2 regions of the Paeniglutamicibacter psychrophenolicus genome follow, and region 2 is predicted to be linked to the other one. Evidence: predicted binding sites of a transcription regulator. Region 2 holds the regulator's gene; the other holds the start of a gene.
The links. The regulator Rex, encoded in region 2, represses fermentation and respiration genes when NADH is low (regulators of the CRP and FNR family bind a similar motif). The targets are predictions, from matches to a motif close to CTTGTGAANNNNTTCACAAG.
Positions count from the first base shown of each region.

Region 1: JOF46_RS00615 (queuosine precursor transporter) is a predicted target of Rex. The motif match lies at 6,302-6,321, and genes of this name have one in related genera.

Region 1 is NZ_JAGIOE010000001.1:128,208-136,995, forward strand. It holds gene JOF46_RS00590 (FUSC family protein) at 1-654, opposite strand, end outside; gene tgt (tRNA guanosine(34) transglycosylase Tgt) at 833-2,134, shown strand; gene JOF46_RS00600 (DUF4126 domain-containing protein) at 2,151-2,741, opposite strand; gene JOF46_RS00605 (DUF6297 family protein) at 2,810-4,504, opposite strand; gene JOF46_RS00610 (ABC transporter ATP-binding protein) at 4,491-5,183, opposite strand; gene JOF46_RS00615 (queuosine precursor transporter) at 5,344-6,069, opposite strand; gene JOF46_RS00620 (TetR/AcrR family transcriptional regulator) at 6,363-7,010, shown strand; gene JOF46_RS00625 (hypothetical protein) at 7,195-7,851, shown strand; gene JOF46_RS00630 (hydroxymethylpyrimidine/phosphomethylpyrimidine kinase) at 7,945-8,769, shown strand.
Region 2 is NZ_JAGIOE010000001.1:1,911,466-1,920,253, reverse strand. It holds gene resB (cytochrome c biogenesis protein ResB) at 1-1,244, opposite strand, end outside; gene JOF46_RS08565 (cytochrome c biogenesis CcdA family protein) at 1,259-2,023, opposite strand; gene JOF46_RS08560 (TlpA family protein disulfide reductase) at 2,050-2,676, opposite strand; gene JOF46_RS08555 (histidine phosphatase family protein) at 2,681-3,343, opposite strand; gene JOF46_RS08550 (polyadenylate binding domain-containing protein) at 3,615-4,388, shown strand; gene JOF46_RS08545 (redox-sensing transcriptional repressor Rex) at 4,495-5,154, opposite strand; gene JOF46_RS08540 (glutaredoxin family protein) at 5,348-5,602, opposite strand; gene JOF46_RS08535 (HAD family hydrolase) at 5,601-6,467, shown strand; gene JOF46_RS08530 (30S ribosomal protein bS22) at 6,584-6,682, opposite strand; gene JOF46_RS08525 (helix-turn-helix domain-containing protein) at 6,827-7,039, opposite strand; gene JOF46_RS08520 (3-deoxy-7-phosphoheptulonate synthase) at 7,242-8,348, opposite strand; gene gdhA (NADP-specific glutamate dehydrogenase) at 8,752-8,788, opposite strand, start outside.

The DNA of each region.
Region 1 (8,788 bases), 1.8 Mb from region 2:
CACCGGGGCCAAGAGGTTCGCGATGGAACCGGCCAGTCCGGCGGCGAGCACATACATCAGTGCCTCGATCCAGATGGCCAGGCGCACCTGCCGCGACAGCGTGGCCGGTTTGAGGTAGGGCCCCCACGTGGCGCCCTTGGCAAAGAGCTTCCCGGAAAATCCGAGCACGATCGCCAGCAGCACCGCAGCCAGGGCGGCAGCCATCGACTCGGCCGGCGGCGGCTGGTGCGGCATCGAGGCAATGGCCGCAAAAGCGAAGATGTGGAAGAGCGAACCACCGGGGCGCAATTGCAGGTAGCCGGTGACCACCGAGCAGATCCCCGAAACAACCGTGGTCAGGCCAACGACCATCCAGGCGCTCGCCGCCAGGTCGTCGTGGTTGACGAGGTAGTGCGAGGCAAGTGCCGCGGCCAGGATCACGACCATGAACAGGCCCCCTGCCTTGGCCTGGGCCGCCAAACGGTTCGCGTATCCCGGCACCCGGCCGTAGACCCCGGTGAAGGCACCGAAGATCACGAACACCATCAGGTCCAGGCGATCGATGGCCAACAGGGTGAAGAGCGGGACAAAGATGCCCACGGCCGTGCGCAGCGCAACCCAATGGTCATTGGTCGACGGGCCCAGGCTCAGCAGGCTCCCAAACTTCTTGTCCATGTGTTCCGTGGCTCCTGGGGCATGGTCGGTGTTTCCTCGCGGCTATGCGGCGGGCCCGCGGCGCGGCACGTCCCCACGCATATACGCTACGCCCACATCCCCCTCGGGATCCGGTCCTATGAGCCATCCCACGCGGGCATTTTGCCGGGGCCACGGGTGCATGCGGCACACTGGATAGGTGCCCCACGAATCTTTTGACCCCACAGCGCCCCATCCCCGCCAGTCCGACTTTTCCTTTGACGTCGGCACCCGCCTGAACAACCCCGACGGTTCGGTGTCCAATGGACGCACCGGCGTGATCAGCACCCCGCACGGGCAGATCAAGACCCCGGCATTCATTGCCGTGGGCACCAAGGCCACCGTCAAGGCCATCCTGCCCGAATCCGTGGAGCAGCTCGGGGCCCAGGCGGTGCTGGCCAACGCCTACCACCTGTACCTGCAGCCGGGCTCCGACATCCTGGACGCGGCCGGCGGACTGGGCCGGTTCATGAACTGGTCCGGGCCCACCTTCACCGATTCGGGCGGATTCCAGGTCATGAGCCTGGGCTCGGGGTTCAAGAAGGTCATCGACATGAAGTCGGTGGACCAGTCCGGTCCGGACGACGCCGTGGCACCGGGCAAGGAACGCCTGGCCAACGTGGACGACGACGGCGTCTGGTTCAAGAGCCACATCGACGGCACCAAGCACCGCTTCTCCCCCGAGATCTCCATGAGGGTCCAGCACGAGATCGGCGCCGACATCATGTTCGCCTTCGACGAGCTGACCACCTTGCAGAACTCCCGCGGCTACCAGGTCGAATCCCTGGAGCGCACCCGGCTGTGGGCCGAACGCTGCGTGGCCGAGCACTTCAACCTCACCGATGAGCGCGTCGGCAAGGAATACCAGGCGCTCTTCGGCGTCATCCAGGGCGCCCAGTACGAGGACCTGCGCCGCAAGGCCTGCCAGGACCTCGGAGCCATGGCCTTCGACGGCTTCGGCATCGGCGGGGCGCTGGAGAAGGAAAACCTCGGCACCATCGTTGGCTGGTGCGCGGAGGAACTCCCGGAGAACAAGCCGCGCCACCTGCTGGGCATTTCCGAGCCCGATGACATCTTCACGGCCATCGAAAACGGGGCCGACACCTTTGACTGCGTGTCCCCCACCCGGGTGGCCCGCAATTCGGCGTTCTACACCCCGCACGGCCGATTCAACCTCTCGGGCACCCGCTACAAGCGGGACTTCACCCCGCTGTCCGAGGATTGCGACTGCTACACCTGCGAGCACTACACGCGCGCCTACATCCACCACCTGTTCAAGTCCAAGGAACTGGTCAGCCACACGCTGATCTCGATCCACAACGAACGCTTCGTGGTGAAGATGGTCGACGACGCCCGCCTGGCCATCGAGGACGGCACCTTCTTCGAGCTCAAGGAAAAGGTCATGTCCAGCTACTACGCCGGGGCACCGGATCCGCAGGGCCTGGCAGCCGTCGCCGTCTGACCTGCGGCGGCAGGTTCTAGGTTGCGGTTCCCGATCGCCGGGGCCGCAGCCTGCGCACGCCGACGACCAGCAGCACCGCCAGTGCCGCCGCGGCCAGGAGCACCAGCACCGGGGCGGCTACGGCCAGCAGGCTCAGACCCAGCGCCGTCCCGTCCTCCGCGGTGCTCACCACCGGGGCGGCAACCCCGGCGGTGCCCAGGTTCAGCAGCGGCCTGGCCCCGGACTTCAACAGGTGGAAGACCAGGGCGATCCCCGCGCCGATGAGCAGCGGCACCCACGCCGCGGTGCCGAACGTGTTTCCGGGATCCGCCACCGCAACGGTCTGGGCACCGACCCCGGAGGCAAAGACGAGCCCGCCGGAGGCCGGGCGCACCACCGTTTGCAGCGCGTCGTTGACCGAGTCAATGACGGGGATCTTGTCGGCGACCACCTCGATGAGCAGCAGCACCGCAAGGATGCCCAGGGCCCAGCCGTTGGACAGCCAGCCCCAGCCCTCGGGCAGCGCCACCCACGAGGTGAAGCGGTTCAACAGTCCCAGCACCAGCAGGGGGATGTAGGCGTTCAGGCCCGCGGCCGAACTCAGCCCCGCGGCCGTGAGTAGTTCCATGGCTTCAGCGTAAGTGCCGCGGCGGTGCAATCGCCGCATTGGTGACGGTGCCGCACGCGGAAAACCTGCTACTGCTGCGCTCGGTGGACGTTGGACCGGTTCGAGGTCGAGGTGCCCACGCCCCAGGCCACGGCGGCCACCACCGCGGCAAGCACCAACATCACCGGCGGGATCGGTGCCAGCAGCAGGCCCGCAACCAGCGCGACGACCGACACCGCCATCACCTCGTACCCGTAGGTGAAGTGCAGGACCATGGGGCCGGCGGCCTGGCCCATGGCGGCCATGAGCATCACCGATCCCCAGTCGATCGCCGGCCGGAACGCCATGCGCACCGCTCCGGCGGCAAGCCCCGCACCGGCCATGGCACCCAGGCCGAGCAGCACCGGGAAGTCCGCCGCGTCGATGCCCACGGCCCACCCCAGGAATCCGGACAGGCACACGCCCCACGGAACCAGCAGCAGCGCCGCCACCAACGCGTGGGTTTGCCGCACGCCCACACGGCCCAGCGGAATGATCGCATCCAGCGACGGCACGTCAGCTGCCTGCGCGGCGGCCTTGGATGCCGCCCGCGCTGCCAGCACCGAGCCGACAAGCACCAAGACGGCCAGGACCAGCGGCTGCCCGCCGGGCACGGCGAAGACCCCGGCCGCCGGGACGCACAAGCCGGAAAGCATCCCCCGCCAGGTCTTGGGCGTGCGCAGCAGCACCAGCAGTTCGGCACGCACCAGCGCCGCATGGGGGCCGTGGACCCATCGGGCCGGAAGCATGCGCGCAAAGGCATCCGATCCGCGGGCCCGGATACGTTCCCGCCTGGCACGGGCGCGTTTGCTTTCGCGGGTGCCCGCGGCATCCAGCGCGCTGCCCAGCGCCTTGTCATCCAGCAGTGCCAGCGCCGCTCCCGCGTGTTCGCTCGCTGCCCCGCTGGAAATCAATTCCCTGCCGGGAATACGTTGCAGTTGTCCCGCCAGGGCGGCGAATCCTCCGGCGCAGAGCACCGCGAGGACCACCGGAACCCACCAGGCCCCGGCCTGGGCCAGGAACGGCAGCGACGACGGCAGCCACACCCACAGCGGCTCGAGGTTGCCCAGCCCGGTGATGCGCAGTAGCACATCGAGCAGGTAGGCCAACAACACCGCGATGGCCGCTGCGTTCAGGAGGGCGCGGAAACGCCCTGCCGCCTGACGGGCCTGGGACCATGCCGCCAGCAGCGAAAGCGCCACGAACAACAATCCCAGGGTCGCTGCACCCGCCAGCACCCCGGCAAACGATCCCCGGGCCAACCCACCGAGCACGGTTCCGTAGCCGATGGGCAGCCACAGGAAGGCCCCATACAAAAATGTGCTCACCAGACGTTGGCGCAGCAAGCGTGCCAGGAAGCCGTATCTTGCCACCGGCAGGCTGAGCCACCAGAATCCCTGGGCACGGTCGACCGCCGTCGGGCCGAGCTTGGAAACCAGCAGCAGGGCCCCGAGCATTCCGAGCATCACCAGGGCGGAGGCCGCAGATTGGCCGGGAAGCACGCCGACACCTGCCCGCACGATGCCCGAGCCGGGGCCACCCCGGAGGTTCTCAAAGAAGGCCAGGGCAAGCCCTGCGGCGTAGCCAAAGACGATGGCGGCGGCCAGCAGGGAGATGTAGGCATCGCCCATGCGTTCCCAGAAGTCCTCGCGCTTTGCACGTTTCTCGACCACGCGGTTTCGCGCCCACGGATCAAAGTCGACCGGCTCGTTGTCAAGCATCAGGCGTGGCTCAATCGTGGGCAATGGCTGCAGCCCCTTGGGCGACGGTGGCCGGGATGACCCGGCCGTCGGCGACCAGCAGCACCGAGTCCGCAACGGTCGCGAGGAAGACCGGGTCGTGGGTGACGACCAACAGCGCGGTTCCCGCGGTGGCCAGTGAGCGCAGGCGTGTGGCCAGGGCGACCCGCATCACCGGGTCGAGGCGTTGTTCGGGTTCGTCGAGGACCAGCAGGTTGCAGGGACGCAGCAGGGCGGCGGCCAGCAGCAGGCGGCGGCGCTGCCCGGAGGAGAGCCGGTGCGGGTATTCGGTGCGGGCAGCTTCCAGCTCGAAGAAGGCCAGTTCGTGCTCGACGGCGGCCTGGGGCTCGGGCATTCCGTGCCCGCCGGCGATGAGCTGGAGGTGATCCTCCACGCTCAGCGAGGGGAAGAAGGCGTCCTCGTCGAAGACGACGGACACGGCCTTGCGGTAGATGAAGCTCGAGTCGTCGGTGAAGGAGCCGAGGATCACCGATTCCCCAGCGACGGGTTCCTGGTAGCCGACAAGTGTGCGCAGCAGCGTGGATTTGCCGGCGGCGTTGAAGCCAACGATCCCCAGCGATTGGCCCGGTTCCAGCAACAGGTCCAGCGGCCCGCACACGTCCTGGCCGCCGTAGCCGGCGACAAGTCCCGTGGCCCTGAGCAGTTCGCGGTTCATGGTGTCCATGCTTCGACGCTACCAACCGGCGCCGCCGCCGCGCCTCAGCATTGCGGACGACATCGCTCCCGCAACCGAAGAATGGAGATTGGAAACAAGAAGGCGGTGGCCGGCTTCGTCAAGTGCAGACGAAGCCGGCCACCGCCGACTCAATGTTTCGCGGCTGCCGCTACGAGGCGGTGCCCGCGGTCTGCGGCCCGGGGGCGTAGCTGGGTTCGCGGCGCTTGAACCAGCGGATGACCAGCGTGGTCACCGGCACGAAGAGGAATTCCACGGCCGTCTTGTAGACGAAGCCGACCAGCACGTAATTGATGAACGTGGGCATGTCGGTGATGCCGATGACCGTGGCGGCAATGGAACAGAAGATCAGGGTGTCGGCGAATTCGCCCACCCCGGTAGAGCCCATCAGGCGGCCCACCAGGCCGCGTTCGCCGAAGCGTTCCTTCATCTTCACCAGCACCCAGGAGTTCAGGGTCTGCCCGACCAGGAAGCCGAGCAGCGAGGCCAGGACGATGAGCCAGACCGGCCCCAGGGTGCGTTCGAGGGCTTCCTGTCCGTCGTACCATTCGGCCGCGGGCAGGTGGATCATGATCCAGAAGCACGCCGTGGAGAAGGCCGCCAGCGCGAAGGTGGTGACAATGGCCCGGCGGGCGACCTTGAAACCGTAGACCTCGGAAATGACGTCACCGATGATGTAGGCCAGCGGGAAGAGGAAGAATCCGCCGTCGGTGACGATGGAGCCGAAGGTGACGCCCTTGGCGGCACCGATGTTGGAGAGGATGACCACGACGGCCATCAGGGCGAGCACTGTGGAGAAGTAGGGGCTTCCTGCGGACGCGAAAACGGCGCGCGGAGCCTGTGTACGTGTTGAAGTGGAGGCGGTTTTTTCGCCCATGGTGGTTCCCAATCGAAGAAGTGGTTCGCCAAGCCGATCCCGGGGCTTCGATTCCGGCTCCGTCCCAAGCCGGGACGGGGCGGTCGAGGCGGGTGGGACCGCTCGCTGTATTAGCACTTGAGGTTCAAGTATCCCATGCCGCATTCCCAACCATTTTGCGGTTTCCCCCTCACTTGGCCTGCTTCTCTCCGCGGCAACGACCGTTCCGCCGCTTTCTGCTGGGGAATACTGAATTTTGAACATGTTCAAAAAAGACTATGATGGAGATCCGGCCAACAATGGAGGCAAGTGCCATGAGGACAGCGACCGCCAAAAGCACCCAGACCCGCCAATTGCTGCTGGACACGGCCCTGGAACTGTTCGCCACGAAGGGCTTCTCGGGGACAACGATGCGCGTGATTGCCACGGAATCCGGGCTTTCCCTAGGCAATGCCTACTACTACTTCGAGTCCAAGGACGCTATCGTCCACGAGCTTTTCCGCAACCTTCTCGAACGGCACCGGACCGCCACCTGGCCGCTGCTGGTTCCGGGAAACAACCTTGAGACCAACCTGCGCATTGCCCTTGACCAGGCGCTCGAAATCATGACACCGTTCCACGAATTCGGACCTGCGTTTATCCGCACCGCATTTGCCGGTGCCCACACCGAGCTCGGCGACGTCCACCGCGCCCTCGAATTCGGGCTCTGGCGCCAGGTCGTGGCTGCCAGCAGGCCGCTGCCCCCGCTGGCCATCCGCAACGACCTGCCCGAACTGCTGTGGCTGATCCAGCGCGGGATCTTCCTGTTTTGGGCCTACGATTCCTCCCCCGGGGCCGCTCGCAGCCACCGGCTCATCAAGAATGTCGCGCCCGTGACGGCCCGCCTCGTCGTGCTCTCCCGAATGCCGGTGGTCCGCAGCATTCTCGACGATGTGCTCTCGATGGTTCGCACCGCATCCTGAGTCGGGAAGGGCCCCGGATCCTGCGCATCGCAGCATCTCCCAACTTGGAATCGGCAGGCGCAGGCGTAGAGTCGGTAATGAACCACCCAAGGGACGCCAGCGCACAACGATCATTGGTGATCAGCAAGGCGTTTGCGCCCCCAACAGGTTTTTCGTTGCCCGTCCTTGAAACAGGAGCCGCCAGATGCCATTCGAACGCTCAAGCCTTCCGCGCTGGGTCCATGCCTTTGCCCTGCTGCGCGACCGCACCGTGACCCGCGAAGAGCCCGGCCGGCTGCACAGCGTTGCCGAAGACGGCAGCAGCTACGAAATCACCTGCCCCTGGCCCGGCACCGGCGGCCTTGCATCCCTGCTGGGCGACACCGAACTTTCATCCCACCAAGGCCAAACCAGGCTGACGTTCCTGGGCCCACCGGACGAGTCCGCCGGCCGTGAACTGGTCGCCCGGGGTTGGAGCCTCAGCGACCGGCGCGTGCTGCTGGCCGCGCTGGCCAACGACGTTGAGCAGGTGGTCTCGCTGCCGGAAACGGCCACGCTGTTCGAAGCCCCGATGGCCGACTACGACGTGGTTGAAATCGCCGACTTCGACGCGACCGCGGGCCGCGGCCGGATCCGTTTTGGCGAGGATTTCGCACTGCTCGGAGACCCGAGCATCACCGCAACCTCGAACATCGAGCAGTTCCGCGCCGCGATCCTGGCCAACCTGGCCGCCGCTGCGGCACGCCAGGGCCTGCCGGTGCTGTTCATGGTCACCAGCGCCGACACCGCCACCGGAATACGCGCCGAACGCGCGGCCGGCTGGTCCAACGCCACCCAGCTGACCACTTTCACCCGGGCCTGATTCCCGGTCACCTGTTCCCGACCGGAACCGCCGGGCTGCCGAGCCGCTCCCGGGTGGAATCGGCGCGCAGGAAAACCACCCTAAAATGGATGCATGACTTCTGCCACCACCGGGACCCGTCCCGCCATCACCTTGACCATCGCCGGTTCCGAAGCAACCGGCGGAGCCGGCGCCCAGGCCGACCTGAAGACCTTCCAGGAATTGGGGACCTACGGCATCGTTGCCCTGACCTGCATCGTCTCCTTCGACCCGAAGGACAACTGGAACCACCGATTCGTCCCGGTTGAACCGCAGGTCATTGCCGACCAGCTCGAAGCTGCCCAGACCTGCTACGCAGCGGACCTGAAGACCGTCAAGCTCGGCATGATGGGCTCCCCGGCCACCATCAACACGGTTGCCGCCGCGCTGAAGAACCAGGAATGGGACAACGTCGTCCTGGACCCGGTGCTGATCTGCAAGGGCCAGGAACCGGGCCACGCCCTGGACACCGACGAGGCGCTGAAGACGATCCTGCTGCCGCTGGCCACCTTCGTCACCCCCAACCACTTCGAGGCAGAGTCGCTGTCCGGGATGAGCATCAACAACGCCGAGGACCTGACCGAGGCCGCAAGGAAGATCCACGCACTCTCCGGCGCGGCCGTGCTGGCCAAGGGCGGGGTCCGCCTGGCAGGCGCCGAGGCCGTGGACGTGTTCTACGACGGCGAAACCCTTGAGATCCTCTCGGCCCCGAAGGTCGGGGAAGTTGCCGTGTCGGGTGCCGGTTGCTCGCTGGCCGCCGCCATCACCGCCGAGCTGGCCAAGGGCGAGAGCCCGCTGCAGGCGGCCCGCAATGCCAAGGTCTTTGTCACCGAGGGCATCAAGAACCGCGTGGCCTCCGCCGCCCCGTTCGACGCCCTGTGGCAAGGCGGAACACGCTAGGGCTTCCGCAACCCGAAGG
Region 2 (8,788 bases):
TCGAGGTTTCGGTTGTTCAGTTCCTTCAGGGCGTCGGTTTCAAGAACGTAGACGTTTTGCGGATTGCCGTCGTCCAGTCCCAGGTTTCCGTAGTACGAGTTCAGCTGCAATTGCGGGTTGATGGCGTTGGGGTCCCCGGAAATCGCGAACCCCGTCTCGTCCGTCATCGCGGTGGGCAGCAGGAAGCCCTGGAAGCCCAGCTGGTCCGGCTTGGCGTCGGGAGCCTTGATCACCATCAGCGAGGTGTACATGCCGTCCTGGGGCACCGACACCACCGGTCCGCTGAACGCAACGTTTCCTGCGCCGTCACGGACGGTGACCACCGGTGCATAGCCGTTGCCGACCAGGTACATGTCCGCGCCATCGATGCGCAGCGGATGGTTGACCCGGATCGTTTCCTTCTGGGGTTCGGCATCCGGGCTGCGGCGGGTTTCGACCTCCGCGGTGAAGTCGATCGGCTGGCCGAAGTGGGTCGTCGATTCGCGGTCGAAGGTGATGTTGAACTTGTCGAGCTTCACCGAATACGGGTCCAGGGAGTCTTCCTTGAAGAAGGTGCCGGGCTTGAACGAATCGTAGGAAACCAGCGAGTTCACGAATGTCTCGCCCTCTACCAGGACGCGTTGCCCGTTGTACCCGAAGGCACCGCCGATGCCCACCGAGGCCAAGAGCCCCACCAGGGATATGTGGAACAGCAGGTTGCCGATTTCACGGATATATCCGCGCTCGGCACCCACCGACGGGGTCGAACCCTCGATACGGGCTTCGGACCGGTAGCCGCGCTTCTTCAAGAGCGCCGCGGCCTGCCTGGCGATTTCCGCGTCGCTGAGGCCGGAGTCCGACGCGGACTGGATCTCGATGGTGCCGTTTTGCGGCAGGCGGTTCAACCTCGAGGGAGTGCGCGGCGGCGGGGTGCGCAACGCCTTCGCATGCTTTTTCACGCGCGGCAGGATGCAACCGATCAGCGAGACAAACAGCAACATGTAGATCGCCGAGAACCACACCGAGGAGTACACGTCAAAGAGCTGGAAGCGGTCCAGCCATTCGCCGGCGGTTGGCTTGTTGGTCAGGTAGATGGTCACCTGCTCCGGATTCACCGAACGCTGGGGGAAGAGCGACCCGGGCACCGCAGCCACCGCCAGGAGCAGCAGCAGGAAGAGCGCCGTTTTCATGCTGGTCAGCTGGGTCCAGGCCCAGCGCAGCATGCCAACGAACCCAAGGGCCGGGACCGCTACGTCTTTTTTCATGTCATTATTCGCCATTAGATGGGCAACCTGATCTCATTGGTGAACCAATCCTGCAATTGCGTAACCCAGGTACCCCACAGGCCCGTGGCCATCAGGATTCCCAGAAGAATCAACATGCCGCCGCCGAAGCGCATGATCGCCAACTGGTGTCGACGGAAGAATTGCATGGCTCCCATGCCGCGGCGTATTGCCATGGCGATAAAGAGGAACGGCAGTCCCAGTCCCATGCAGTAGAAGAAAGTCAGCAGTGCACCCTTGCCCGGATTCGGATCCACGCCGGAGCTCATCGCCAACACAGCGGCCAGCGTCGGGCCGATGCATGGCGCCCATCCCAATCCGAAGGTCAGACCCAGGACAGGGGCCCCCCAGAGGCCCGCCGGTGGCTTGCGGTGTATCTTGGCCTCTCGCTGCATGAAGGAGAACTTCCCCATGAAGACTATGCCCATGAAGATCACCACGAGGCCCAAGAGCTGCGTGACCCACGCACCCTTGTAGATCATCCACCCGGCGATCTGTGAAAAGAGCACACCGGCGAGCATGAAGACAACCGTGAATCCGAGGATGAACAGGCCGATTCCGGCGACCATGCGGCCGCGTTTCTGCTCGGCGAGATCGGCGCCGGAAAGGCCGGTGACGTAACCCAGGTACCCCGGCACCAGTGGCAGTACGCAGGGCGACAAGAATGAAACGAGGCCTGCCAGGATGGCCACGGGGACAGCGAGAATCAGCGATCCGTCCTGGACGATCTCGGCAAACTGGTTACCTTGGGCCGGCAGCATCAAGGCGCCGGCCAGCACGGGGTTGATCACAACGACTCGGTCAGAGCCGTATTGATCAGTGCCTTGAGCGTTGGTTTCTCGGCGACTCCGAGGATGCGCGCCGAGACCCGGCCCTGTTTGTCCAGCACCAGCGTGGTGGGCACGGCCTTGAGCGGGACGTATTTGGTCATCGCCAGCTGGATCGCACCCTGGGTGTCCTGGATCGAGGGGTACTTGATGCCGAAGGTGCGCTCGAATGCCTCGGCGGCTTCCTTCTCGTCGCGCACGTTGATCCCGATGAATTCGACCTTGCCCTTGAACTCCTTGCTGAGTTCAACCATGTGCGGTGCCTCGATGCGGCACGGGGCACAAGCCGCGTACCAGAAGTTCAGGACGGTCGCCTGGTCGGCCCAGTCGGCCGAATCGATCTTGGTTCCGTCGTAGGCAACGGCCTGGATCTCCACCGGTGCCGTACGCGACTCCGGACCGTATTCCTGCACGGAGCCGTCACCGGCGATGTAATTCTTGTTGTTGCCCTCGCGGGCCTGCTTGGCCAGGGGATCCTCGTCGCCAACGCATGCGGCCAGCGGCAGCACGGCAGCACCAATCAAGGCTGCGCGCAAGAATGTACGTCGGCCCAAGCGCTGTGCTTGGGCCGAGATGGGATCGGTCATGATCTCAAGCTCCAGGGATGTTCGCAGCGTTGGCCAAGAGGTCCACGCTAGGTTCTGCATAACGGACTGCGACCAGACTTTCACCTTCAAAGTCCAGGCTAGTCACGGAGGTGAGAGTGCACTCGCGTTTCCGCGGGTCATGCCACAGGGCCTTGCCCTCGGCAGAGCGGCGCGTTACCCAGATCGGCAGCTGGTGGCTGACCAAAATGGCTTCGGCTCCACGGCCGCCAAGTTCAACCGCTCGATCGCGGTGTTCAACAATGGCGGTCATCATTCGTGCCACCTGGTCCCGGTAGGGCTCCCCCCAGGATGGACGAAAAGGATTAACGACATAGGACCAGTACTTTGGTTCCTTCAGCCGGTTCTTGATCTGCGACAGTCCCTCGAAGCGGTTCGCAGCCTCGATGATCCGGTCATCGGTCACGATTTCCAGGCCCAACGCCTTGGAAGTCGGTTCGGCCGTTTCCTGTGCCCGCACAAGCGGGGAGGAGACCAAATGCGTGATGTTGGCTCCCGCATTTCGCTGCGCGGTGAAGTACTCCGCAGCGCGGTCGGCCATTTGGTGACCAAGATCGGAAAGGTGGAACTCCGGTAGCCGACCGTAAAGGACCCTGTCCGGGTTATACACTTCGCCATGACGCAGAAGGTGAACGGTAGCAGTCGACATGGGTTAAGTGTCTCAAAACTTTGTTCCGATACCTAAACCGCAAACGTGACTTTGCCCTTGCACCGACCGGAAAGCGCGGGGAAACAGCTTCAATTTCTACAACCCGTACAAGTCCGGCCGCAATCAGCACCGCAAATGCCCCGGGCTTTGCCACCTCGTTGGACAAATCGTCCAAATGCCACGAAAAACCATCCTTAGGGAGGGTCAAAATGGAAACCGCACCCTATATCGTGAGGGGTAAGCCGTAGTTTTCCACCAAAAGGAGCAGGTTATGTCTACCCCTGAAAATGATCCCCAGAACCCGAAGCCGCCGTCGGGCGAACCGAACCCGCCGCAGTACGGGCAGCGTGCACCGCAGGATCCGAACGCCGCCGGCCAGCCGCCCTATGGCCAGCCGCCGCAGTATGGCGCCCAGCAGCCCAACCCCTACGGGCAGAACCCCAACCCGTACGGCCAGCAGCCACCCGCCAACAACCCCTATGGCCAGCAGCCTCCGCAAGCCCCCTCGCCCTACGGCCAGCAGCCGTACCCGGGCGGCTTCCCGGTGCCGCCGCAGGGCAACTTTGCGGCACCCCAGATGCCAACGCACCGCCCCAAGGAACTGGACACGTCGTTCTGGGCCATCCTGGCAGCCGGTGTGGTCTTTGCCATCGGCTTTGTCACCTCGATCTTCAACCTGAACTCGGCAACGCTGAGCAGCGAGCTCGGTGCCATGCCGGGCATGGAAGACCAGCTAAAGGCATCCGGGCTGACCCTCGACGACGTCGTGGGGATGCTTCCCGCTATCCAGACGACCGTGCTCATCGTCGCCCTGGTCTTCCTGGGCATCTACGTGCTGATTGCATTCATGGTCCGCAAGGGAAGCAACGTGGCACGCATCTTCGCCACCATCCTTGCCGCGCTCTCGCTCTTGAGCCTCGGAAGCGGCCTACTGATCCTGCTGTCGGTCGTGCTTGGCGTCGTTGGCGTTGTCTTCGCCTGGTTGCGCCCGTCAAGCCAGTACATTGCCGCCCGCCGTGCGGCACGCGCCGCGGGATACCGCTAAACCGCTCATTGATTGCGAATGGTCCGTGGGAATCAGCCGGTGGCGGCTGGCTCCCGCGGACCATTTTTGTTGGCACCGGCGCCGTTGTGCAAGCGGCCGCTGGAGACTAGGAACCCAGGTTCTGTGCGTGGTAGGCCAGGATCTGGAGTTCGGTGGCCAGATCGACCTTGCGCAGGTTCACTCCGGACGGCACCTGCAGGACCACCGGGGCAAAGCTCAGGATGCTGCGCACGCCACGGCCCACCAGCTTGTCGCACAGGTCCTGGGCGGCGGCGCCGGGAACGGAGAGCACCGCAATGTTGGCATCGGTGGCTTCGAGAATCTGGTCCAGGTCGGCAATGTCTTGGACCTCCAGGTCCCCTACCGCGGTGCCGATAACCTCTGGTGCGGAATCCAGCAGCGCCACGATTTCAAATCCTCGGCTCCTGAATCCCCCATATCCCGATAGCGCCCGGCCCAGGTTGCCGGCGCCGATGATGGCAACACGCCAATGCTGCATCAGGCCCATGGCCTTTGAAATGTGTTCGGTCAGTTCGGTCACCACGTAGCCCACCCCGCGGGTCCCGTACGACCCCAGCAGGGACAGATCCTTGCGGAGGATGGCGGGGTTGACCCCCGCCTCTGCGGCCAGGACACCCGAGGAAGTGCGTTCCGCGCCGCGGGCCTGCATCGCGTTCAGCGCCCGCAGGTACTGCGTCAATCGAGCCAGGGTCGCCTCCGGAAGGATCCTGGCCAGCGAACCGGTCGGCGGCTGGCCTTGCTCCATTCCGGGCCCGAGGTCCTCAGCGATCTGGAAGCCGTCGGCAGATACGTTCACGTCGCTGTCTGCGGGGTGGTGCTCAATGGACATGGGGTTCTGGCTCGATTCCTTTGATGAGTTCATGACGTCCCAACCGGTCCGTTCGGGCCGCTTCACCGCCGCGGGGTTTCACTTGGGCGGCCTGCTGCTGGCCTCGACGCTATCCGGACAACAAGGACTCAAGTCGCTGGGCGTCTATCACCCAGAAGTCCCGAACCCGTCCGTCCACCAACAGCACCGGGACTTCTTCCGAGTGCTGTGCCAGGAGTTCCGGGTCCTGGTCGATGTCAACGCTCTGCCACGCATATCCCATCCTGCTGGTGACCTCTTCGACGGTCTTCGCCGCGGCGAGGCACAAATGGCATCCGGAACGAACCAACAACTTGATCTCTCGAGGGGTCTGCACACTGCTCATGATCCAACGCTACAGCTCCGGTGAAAAAAGATTGCAATACACTGGGCGGATGCCCTCCAACCCTTTTCCCGTGTCCCACCTTGGGCAAGAGCCGGTGATATCCAGCACGGCGGCCGCCTTTTTTGACGTCGACAACACCATGATGCGTGGCGCATCGTTGTATGCGGTTGCCCGGAAAATGTACCAACGCCGGGCTTTTACCTTGCGCGAGGTAGCGTGGTTTGCCCTTCACCAGCTGCGGTTCGTGACCCGGGGAGAAAACCTCGGTGACATCCACGCCATCCGTGACCGCGCGCTTTTGCTGGCTTCGGGGTTCTCCGTGGCGGACATGGTTGCGCTCGGGGATGAAATTTATGACGAGTTCATTGAGTCGAAAATCTGGCCCGGCACCCGCGCCATCGCCGACCAGCACATGCACGCAGGGCGCCAGGTCTGGCTTGTCACCGCCACGCCGCTGGAGGTTGCAACGGTCATGGCCCGGCGGCTGGGCCTCAGCGGAGCGCTTGGAACCAGCGTGGAACATGTCGAAGGTGTCTACACCGGCCGCCTGGTCGGCGAGATCCTGCACGGGGCGGCGAAGGCCGTCGCGGTCCAGGACCTTGCCCGGGAAAAGGGGTTGGATCTGGCCGAATGCTGGGGGTACAGCGACTCCCACAACGACATCCCCCTGTTGGAGGCTGTTGGCCACCCCGTGGCGATCAATCCGGACGGCAGGCTTCGCCGCCATGCCAGGGAGCAAAACTGGCCAATTTACGATTTTCGGACCGGTCGCAGGGCCGCGACCTTTGGCCTGAAGGCTGCCGGGGTCTCGGGCGCGCTATGGGGCTTGTGGCGCAGCGTTGGTGCGCTTCGCCGCCGCCCCTGAGGCCCCGTCCGCCGGGTCCGCGGCGAACTCCATGACATGCAAAAAGGTGCGGTTCCCCCTGAAGGGAAACCGCACCTTTTCACATGCTCGATTCCGGGCAAGCCCGGAGCCGGCATTTACTTCTTATTACGACGCTGGTGACGGGTCTTACGAAGCAATTTACGGTGCTTCTTCTTGGCCATACGCTTGCGGCGCTTCTTAATAACAGAGCCCATAATGGTTCCTCACAAACTGATTCGATTGCCGACTACTACTTCTTCGGCACCAAAGCACCAGAATAGCCAACGGGACGTTAAACGTTCCTTAACAGATTACCTGCTTCCAGAGCGGATTCTGACCACTCATGAAAACCGTCGGCGCTAGCCAGTGCTGGAGTCCCGCCCGAACCCGGCCGCTCGCAGGTATTCCTGCACTGCGCTCTCGGGCACCCGGTAGGAACGACCGAATCGAACGGCCGGCAAATCACCGGCGTGAACGAGGCGGTAGACGGTCATCTTTGACACGCGCATCACCTCGGCAACCTCGGCCACCGTCATGAAACGCGCGTTGGCAAAGTTTTGCGATTCGACCATTCCCTGATTCTCCTGACAATATTCACATAGCAGTCATGCCTTGGCGCAAACTAGGGAGTGTTCCTTGCCCACGCCAACACCCCAAGATACCCTATGTTCTTATGTCACACTTTAGTGGCTCGCGGGGCCAATGTGAACTGCGCGACGTGCAACAATGCGTAGGCCATAGTCCCGGCTCGGGGCAAACAGGCGTGCACAACCGCTAGCGTGCTGCGCGCACCGCAGCTGCCAAGGTCTGGAGCAGTTCCGCGCTGGCGTCCCAGCCCATGCAAGCATCGGTGACGGACTGGCCGTAGGTCAGCCCCGAGAGCACGTCGGAGCCCGCCGCCACGGTGTCCGGGTCATGCTTCTGGGCACCCGGGACCAGGAAGCTTTCGGCCATGATTCCTGCAATCTTTTGGTCACCTGCGGCAATCCGGGCGGCCAATTCCGCAATGACCTCGCCCTGGCGTACGTGGGACTTGCCCGAGTTCGCGTGGGAGGCATCGACGATCACCCGCGGGTTCATGCCGGCGCTTTCCATGGCTGCCGAGGCCTTGGCCACCGGTTCCGCGGCGAAGTTGGGTCCGTCCGCGCCACCACGCAGGATCAGGTGTGCGTCCTGGTTTCCTGCGGTCTGCACGATGGCGGTGCGTCCCTCGTCGCTGATTCCCATGAACGACTGCGGGGCGCCGGCGGCCTGGCAGGCGTCGATCGCGACCTGTACCGATCCGTCGGTGCCGTTCTTGAATCCCACGGGCATCGATAGTCCTGAGACCAGTTGGCGGTGGGTCTGGCTTTCGGTGGTTCGGGCGCCGATGGCTCCCCAGCTGATCACGTCGGCAAGGTACTGGGCGCTGAGCGGTTCCAGGAATTCGGTGGCCAGCGGCAGCCCCAGGTTGCTGGCCGCGAGCATGAACTCGCGCGCGGCACGAAGCCCAGCGGCCATGTCGTGGCTGCCATCCAGGTGCGGGTCGTTGACCAGGCCTTTCCAGCCCACTGTGGTCCGCGGCTTTTCGAAGTAGCTGCGCATCACCACCAGCAGCTCGCCTTCGTGCTCCCTGGCCGCTGCGGCGAGCCTGGTGGCGTATTCAAGCCCGGAAATCGGGTCGTGGATCGAGCAGGGGCCAATGATGACCAGTAGGCGCTCATCGAGGCCGGAGAGCACGGCGCGGACTTCCTGCCGGGCCCGCATGATCCGGTATCCCTGGGCATCTCCCACGGGAAGTTCGGCGACCAGCTCGGCGGGGGTGGGAAGTTCGGTGATGCCCAGCACGCGTTCATTGGTGTTTGCGCGTTGCTGGGACTCGGTGGCGACTGCGATGCTCATGGTTGGGGGCCTTTCGGTTTCGGCCCTGCGCGTCTTGGCGGGGCCCATTGGTTTCAATGCGGCCCCCGCTGACACGTCTCCGTATTCCTCCAGGGCCGCTATCTTGGAAATAGCGAAGGGCCGGCAAGCAATAGCTTGCGGCCCTTGTCGGCTCTGAAGGTGGGTATGCGAAATTATCGCGTCTTAGGCCCCTCCAGAGCCGACACAAAATACGCATACCAACGATTAGTCATGGTTGAAAATGTACCCCCGGGTCCTCGAAAAGCACAAACCCGGCACCGGGACCCGGCGAAACATTACGTCTCAAAAACGCAAAAGGCCGGGCCGGCAAGCAGAACCCCTGGGCGTTCGTGCTTGCCGGTCCCGGCCTTGGTGCCTCGTGCGACGGCCGCTGCGGAGCTTGCTAGATCAGGCCCTGGGCCAGCATGGCGTCGGCGACC